DNA from 2 places in the Affinirhizobium helianthi genome. Region 2 is predicted to be linked to the other one. Evidence: predicted binding sites of a transcription regulator. Region 2 holds the regulator's gene; the other holds the start of a gene.
The links. The regulator LexA, encoded in region 2, represses DNA repair genes until DNA is damaged. The targets are predictions, from matches to a motif close to TGTTCNNNNTGTGTTCNG.

Region 1 (3,420 bases), on a different contig from region 2:
GCCCTCATTATGCGCGATCAGGTGACCGGCTGCACCCAAGATATGTTCGGTCGAGCGATAATTACGTTCCAGCCGGATGACTTTGGCGCCGGGAAAATCCTTCTCGAAGCGCAGGATGTTATCCACTTCCGCGCCGCGCCAGCCATAGATAGACTGATCGTCATCCCCCACACAGCACACGTTCTGGGGCACGTCCTTGGGCCTTTGGGCCAGAAGGCGCAGCCACATATATTGGGCGGTGTTTGTGTCCTGATACTCGTCTACCAGAATGTAGCGAAACTTCTGGTGATAATCCTTGAGCAGGTCCGGGTTGCGGCGGAACAGATCGATGGGGTGCAGAAGCAGATCGCCGAAATCGCAGGCGTTCAAGGTCTTCAGACGCGCCTGATAGGCTGCATAAAGCTCGCGGCCCTTGCCATTGCCGAAAGCACGGGCATCGCCCTCCGGTATGTCCTTTGGTGTCAGGCCCTTGTTCTTCCAGCCATCGATCATTCCGGCAAACTGGCGTGCTGGCCAGCGCTTATCGTCCATGCCTTCTGCCTGGATCAATTGCTTGATCAGGCGAATAACATCATCGGTATCGAGGATGGTGAAGTCGCTGCGAAGGCCGACAAGCTCGGCATGGCGGCGCAGAATCTTGACGCCTATCGAGTGGAATGTGCCAAGCCATGGCATGCCTTCCACCGCGCCGCCCACCAGAACGCCAATGCGCTCTTTCATTTCGCGCGCTGCCTTGTTCGTGAAGGTCACCGCCAGAATCTGGCTGGGGAAGGCGCGGCCCGTTGCAAGGATATGTGCTATGCGGGTGGTCAGAACGCGGGTTTTCCCCGTGCCTGCGCCCGCCAGAACCAGAACCGGTCCATCGACAGTCTCGACTGCCTCGCGCTGTTCAGGGTTCAGACCTGAGAGATAATCCGGCGCACGGTTTTGATCGCGCGCGGCCATGGCCCGTGCGGCAATGCCAAGACCACCTGCTGGCGCTTGAGCGGCAGGGGCGGCTGAGTTTTTGCGGCGCGGTGCATTCTCCGGTTCCTCATCGAAGAACGGAATGTCATCGAAACTGTTTGTCATCAGGCCAATCTAATGATTCCGGGTGCAGAAGGCCATAGGTCATGTTCTGGTTTTATTCCAGCTGTCTTCACGCGTGATGATGTGAACAAGAAGGAGGGGATAGCCATCACGCCGCCGTGATTGCGATTCACGTTACAAATTCGCAAGGTTAGCAATCTGTCGTTGTCTGACAATGCGTAAATAAGGATACTGGCGAACTTGCAATATCCCTCAATCGGAGTGTCTGAATGCGCATCTGGAAGCAATTGCTCCTCAGTTTCGTCGTGCTGTTCATAGGTTTATGCTTGTGGGTCTCCCTTAGCCCCGATGCAGCACGCACTCTGGTCAGCATGGGTGCGCCGCAAGCGGCTGTCTCTCTCATTCAGCCGCAGCTTGATGAAGGAACAAAAACCGAGGGTGCAGGGGCTGTAGCCTCCAGCCAGCGTTCCGGCGGACAGGGTGGGCAGCGTGCGACGCTGGTTTCCGTTCGTCCGGTTGAGAATGGCACTGTCAATGATCGGCTGAGCGCTATCGGCAGCGGCGAGGCAATTCAGTCCGTTGTCGTCATGCCGCAGGCAACAGGAACGGTAAACGAGATCCTTGTCAAATCCGGGCAGAAGGTGAAGAAGGGGGATGTGCTGGCCAGGCTCGATGACGATGAACAGCTGATCGAGCGCGATAAGGCGCAGGTCGCATTGCGCAGCGCCGTTGAAAAATCCAGCTCCTACAAGAACCTGCAAAGCGTCGCGCGTCTGGACGTGCTGGATGCGCAAATTGCCGAGGAATCTGCGAAGCTTGCCGTGAGCACGGCGGAACTCAACCTCAAGCGCCGCAATATTGTGGCACCTATTGATGGCATTGCTGGTATCGTTGCGGTGAATGTCGGTGACAATGTCACGACCCAGACGAGCGTTGTGACGCTGGATGATCGTTCGGAAATTTTGGTCGATTTCTATGCCCCGGAACGGTTTGCCACCCTTGTTGAGCCAGGTGCGGAAGTTGAGGCAACCTCGATGAGCCGTCCAGGACAGGTCTTCAAGGGCAAGGTGGATTCTATTGATAACCGGGTGGATGCAGCAAGCCGCACATTCCGCATTCGCGCCCGGATCGACAACCCGACGGATCTTCTTCGGGCGGGCATGTCTTTCCAGGTCTCCATGCGCTTTGCAGGCGATAGCTATCCGGCGGTCGACCCGCTTGCGGTCCAGTGGGATGCGGAAGGCGCCTATGTCTGGCGAATCCGGGAGAACAAGCCGGAGAAGGTGCGCGTGAGCGTGATCCAGCGTAACCCGGATGCGGTTCTCGTTCAGGCAGAGCTTCAAACCGGAGACAAGATTGTGACCGAAGGCTTGCAGCGCGTTCGCGAAGGGCAGGCTGTGCGCATACAAGGTGAGCCGGAGCGCGTAGCGGAGGCTGAAACCCGATGAGCGAGACCGAAAACCACGAGACGCAAGCGCAGAGCGCCAAATCCACCTTCACCGCACTGTTTGTTCGTCGCCCCATTCTGGCGGCGGTCATCAACACGTTGATTGTTGTTGCGGGTCTTGCAGCATTCGTGGGCGTTGAAGTGCGCGAGCTGCCGGATGTCGACCAGCCGGTCATCACCGTCCGCACTGATTATCAGGGTGCATCGCCACAAACGGTTGATCAGGAACTTACTCAGGTCATCGAAGGTGCCGTCGCGCGCGTCAGCGGCCTCAAATCGCTCTCTTCCGAATCGCAATTCGGTGCCAGCCGTGTGACCATGGAATTCAGCGATACAGCTGATCTGGCGGTCGCGGCCAACGATGTGCGCGATGCAATCGGCCGCGTGGCCAACCAGTTGCCGGATAATGCGGACGAGCCGCGCATCGTGAAGGCGGATTCGGACTCGCAGCCGATCATGCGTCTGGCTGTGACATCCTCCAATCTCTCGATGGAAGATCTGACGCTGCTGGTGGACAATGAGATTGTTGACCGTCTGGCCGCCGTGGATGGCGTTGCCGACGTGGAAATGTATGGCGATCAGGAGAAGATCTTTCGGGTCGATCTCAATCAGGCAGCACTTGCCAGCCGTGGCCTGACGGTGGCCGATGTTTCAAACGCACTCGCCAGTGCCGCGTTCGATGTGCCGGCCGGTTCTCTGACCAGCCGCACACAGGATATCGTGGTGCGGGCAACGGCCAATCTGGAAACACCGCAGGATTTCGAGAATGTCCTGATCAAGGACAATATCCGTCTTCGCGATGTTGCAAATGTCAATCTCGGTGCCGATGACGGCACCACCACGCTGCGCTCCAATGGCGTGCAGGGCGTTGGCCTTGGCATTATCCGTCAGGCACAATCCAACACGCTGAATATCTCCAGCGGCGTTGCCGCTGCTGTGGCAGA
Region 2 (3,420 bases):
ATAAGCTCTGCCGGCGAAACGCTAGCGACTGCACCACCCGTCCAAACGGCACTGTTGTGGTTTGAAGCGAAGTGTTCATATCTGCGGTGAGCAGATGAGGCAGATACCAGTTATCCGCCTCCGCTATAGGTGTTTGCCCCCAAACCAGCAGCACCCGGCGATGCACAATCTCGCCTTCCTGCGCCATGCAAAGAGCATGCCTGACCTCCGGCCCAGCGGAGATACAATCATCGCCCATACGAATAGAGGACAGCTCACCCTCGCACGTATGCTCAGCGGAGCACCATGCACTCAGCGTGCGCGTTGCGCTGTCGCTGCGCAAAAGCAGATCGTTAAGCCGCAAGAGCCGTCTATGGCGTTCAGCGAGAAACAAGGATTGCCTCTCTTGCATGTGCAATGAATGTCCCTGCTCTCTGATTTCACCACACACCCATTCTGGCGCCGACCTCCCGTTGCGCGAGCAGTTTTCGACCGTCACGGAATCTCAACAAAGGCTAGCATCGGATGAACTCCTGGCTGCGCACTAACCACAAGCATGCGGCCAAGTTTTGTATGAGGGATCTCGTTGCCAATAAGGCAGGCTTCTGCCGCAGCCAAACTCTTCACGGCAATCGTCACGCCCAGCCCGACCATCTGGCTGCGCGATGAGGAGGCGCCGAAAGCAGTCAGGGCATGACTGAAGGCCAAAAGACGCAGAGCACCGTTTTGCAACTGAAACGTCCATTCAGCCTCACCCTGGCAGCCTTTATCTCCAAGGACCAATGCCAGCCTGTCAGCATCCTTGGCAAAATCAGAGGCAATTAACAGGACTTCAGCGATACCCTGCGCCGTGTTTTCGTGATTCAGGAGCGATCCGCCGGGCAGAGCCGCGTTGATTCGCTGACACGTGAAGCCGAGCAATTCCTTCGAGCCAAGATCCGCAAAGGCCAGCCGGAAGCTCGCGGTTCTCTTGCTGCCATCGGCGCCTTGCGCCTCTCGCGAAAAATTCAGAACTGGTCCCGCCGAAATTCCACGGCTCTCAAACCGAGCATGATCTGCATCGGCATTGGATGAAGCGAGAACGAAGGCAGACGGCGCGTGCCATCGCTCGTCCATGGCCACCTCCAAATGCCGCTTTGCAAAGACATTCCCGGCCCCGGCTGCCTCACCAGCGCGTTCCATGTCTCGAATCGCCAGTGGTTCCAGATAGGTCTGGTCGCAGAAGAAAACGCAAGCGTTCGACGTTCCGAAAGGGTGGTGCCCATCAGGCGCAACCGTAAAACCAAGCCGGCTAAACATGCCCCTCGATCTACCAAGGCTTTCAACTGGCAGAACGAGATGATCTAGACTGCTGGACACGACGATCTCCATCCGCTGCGTTAAAATGGTTTAGAACCGATTATTCGTTTTGTACAAGTGCGCTTCGAGCCCCTTGCGGAACACAACTGGAACATATAGTGTCCGTTCTGGATTTGTTTCCGGACGGGGTGCCGATTATGCTAACACGCAAACAGCAGGAACTACTTCTCTTCATTCATGCGCGCATGAAGGAATCGGGGGTTCCCCCTTCTTTCGACGAGATGAAGGATGCTCTGGATCTTGCGTCGAAATCAGGCATCCATCGCCTCATTACGGCGCTGGAAGAACGTGGCTTTATCCGACGCCTTCCAAATCGTGCTCGTGCACTCGAAGTCATCAAGCTTCCGGAACCTTTTGGAACCAGTACGGCACCCAAGCGCGGCTTCTCGCCAAGCGTTATCGAGGGTTCGTTGGGCAAGCCCAATCCGCAACCTGTCCCTGCACCACAGCCGGTGAAGGTAGCGGCTGAGGAAAGCACTTCAGTCTCCGTCCCCGTCATGGGTCGCATCGCGGCAGGTGTGCCGATTTCAGCGATTCAGAACAACACCCATGCCATTAGCGTACCTCTCGAAATGCTGGGTCCGGGCGAGCACTATGCGCTTGAGGTGAAGGGCGATTCCATGATCGAAGCTGGAATTCTCGACGGCGATACGGTGATCATCCGCAATGGCAGCACAGCCAATCCGGGCGATATCGTTGTCGCTCTTGTCGATGATGAAGAGGCAACGCTCAAGCGTTTTCGCCGCAAGGGAGCATCCATCGCTCTCGAGGCCGCCAATCCGGCTTACGAAACGCGGATTTTTCCGCCGGAACGCGTGAAGGTTCAAGGCCGCCTGGTCGGTCTTATTCGCCGTTACCATTGAGCCATCGCTGGATGGGGTCATCATGCGCGTCTATCGCGAAGCTTCGGGCTCGCCAGTCATAGGTGCGGTGTATTTCCCATGCTCGGGCACTTGAATTGAGCGATGGTAGATAGGCCCAGTTGCCGGGCTCAAAGTGGCCACCAAACACAATTTCCATTGTGCCGGTTGTTCGAAGTGTTGTGCCTGTCAGCAGCCGCGCGCCTGATCGGCAACTGGAGAACCGTGTCCGGCTCGATACAACGAAATCCGCATGGTCGCAGGCAAAGCTCAGCAAGCGGTTATCGCTCACTGCAGCGATTCTTGATCCTTCGGCCGTTATTGTCATGCAGATCAAACGCGTGAGGCAAAAAAACTGATCTGGTTTGATCTCACTGAGCCCCGTTGCCATGGCCGCTTCGACGGACTTGATCTGCGCCGTCGTCAAGCGCTTCCGGTCACTCCGGATGTTTGAGAGCACTGGCGTTTCCTCGTCACCATCAGCGAGCGCGTTGATGGACGGCTCGTCATCACCCGCAAGATCAATGCTGCGTCTTACGGGCAGTATCGTATCGGTTATCTGCAAGGCGTTGCGCCATCGTTCGAAAAGAAAGCCCGACGACCGCGCCTGATTGGTCGACGCTACAGATCCGCGCCGTAGGAGGATGGCTTCCCCGTCTTCTGCTACCACCATCTCCGGGCGGGCTCTTCCCGCACCAGAAAATAGCAAGATCAATCCAGCAGTGAGAAGAACCGCGCCCAGCCACCGCAGCGGAGACCTCAGGCTAATGAAGAGAATCAGACCGAAGGACGTGATGGCAAGGAAGTAAGGTGGCGCCCGTCCAATGCTCGTGCCTCCGTCCCAGGAGGCAACCACTGTTGCGACACTGATAACGACGTCCAGACCCCACCCCATGATAGCAAAGAAAAGAGCGTCGAGGCCGAATGGCATTGCCAGCATCCCCAGCAGACCCGCTGGCATGACAATCACAGAGATGAAAGGCATGGCTGCCAGATTGGCAACGAGGCCATAGGCGCTCAGCTGATTGAAGTGCGCTATGGAAAAAATCGCCGTGGACAAGCCGCCGATCAAGGAAGTCATGACCGTGCCGCCTACAAAGCCTGCAACCGATGTAACAACTGCAGCCTGAGGGCCTTTAATCTGAAAACCGTCTTCATTCTGCTTGCGTTTTGACCAGAGATTGTAGCCTGCCACCAAGGCGGCAGTCGCTCCAAAGGACAT

Region 1: a site for LexA is predicted at 1,114-1,131, ahead of ACFSE1_RS00240 (ATP-dependent helicase). Genes of this name have one in related genera too.

The regions. Positions count from the first base shown of each region.
Region 1 covers NZ_JBHUEQ010000002.1:48,816-52,235, forward strand. The annotation lists gene ACFSE1_RS00240 (ATP-dependent helicase) at 1-1,071, opposite strand, end outside; gene ACFSE1_RS00245 (efflux RND transporter periplasmic adaptor subunit) at 1,299-2,477, shown strand; gene ACFSE1_RS00250 (efflux RND transporter permease subunit) at 2,474-3,420, shown strand, end outside.
Region 2 covers NZ_JBHUEQ010000003.1:526,892-530,311, forward strand. The annotation lists gene ACFSE1_RS03090 (hypothetical protein) at 1-187, opposite strand, end outside; gene ACFSE1_RS03095 (VOC family protein) at 475-1,338, opposite strand; gene lexA (transcriptional repressor LexA) at 1,476-2,201, shown strand; gene ACFSE1_RS03105 (ComEC/Rec2 family competence protein) at 2,182-3,420, opposite strand, start outside.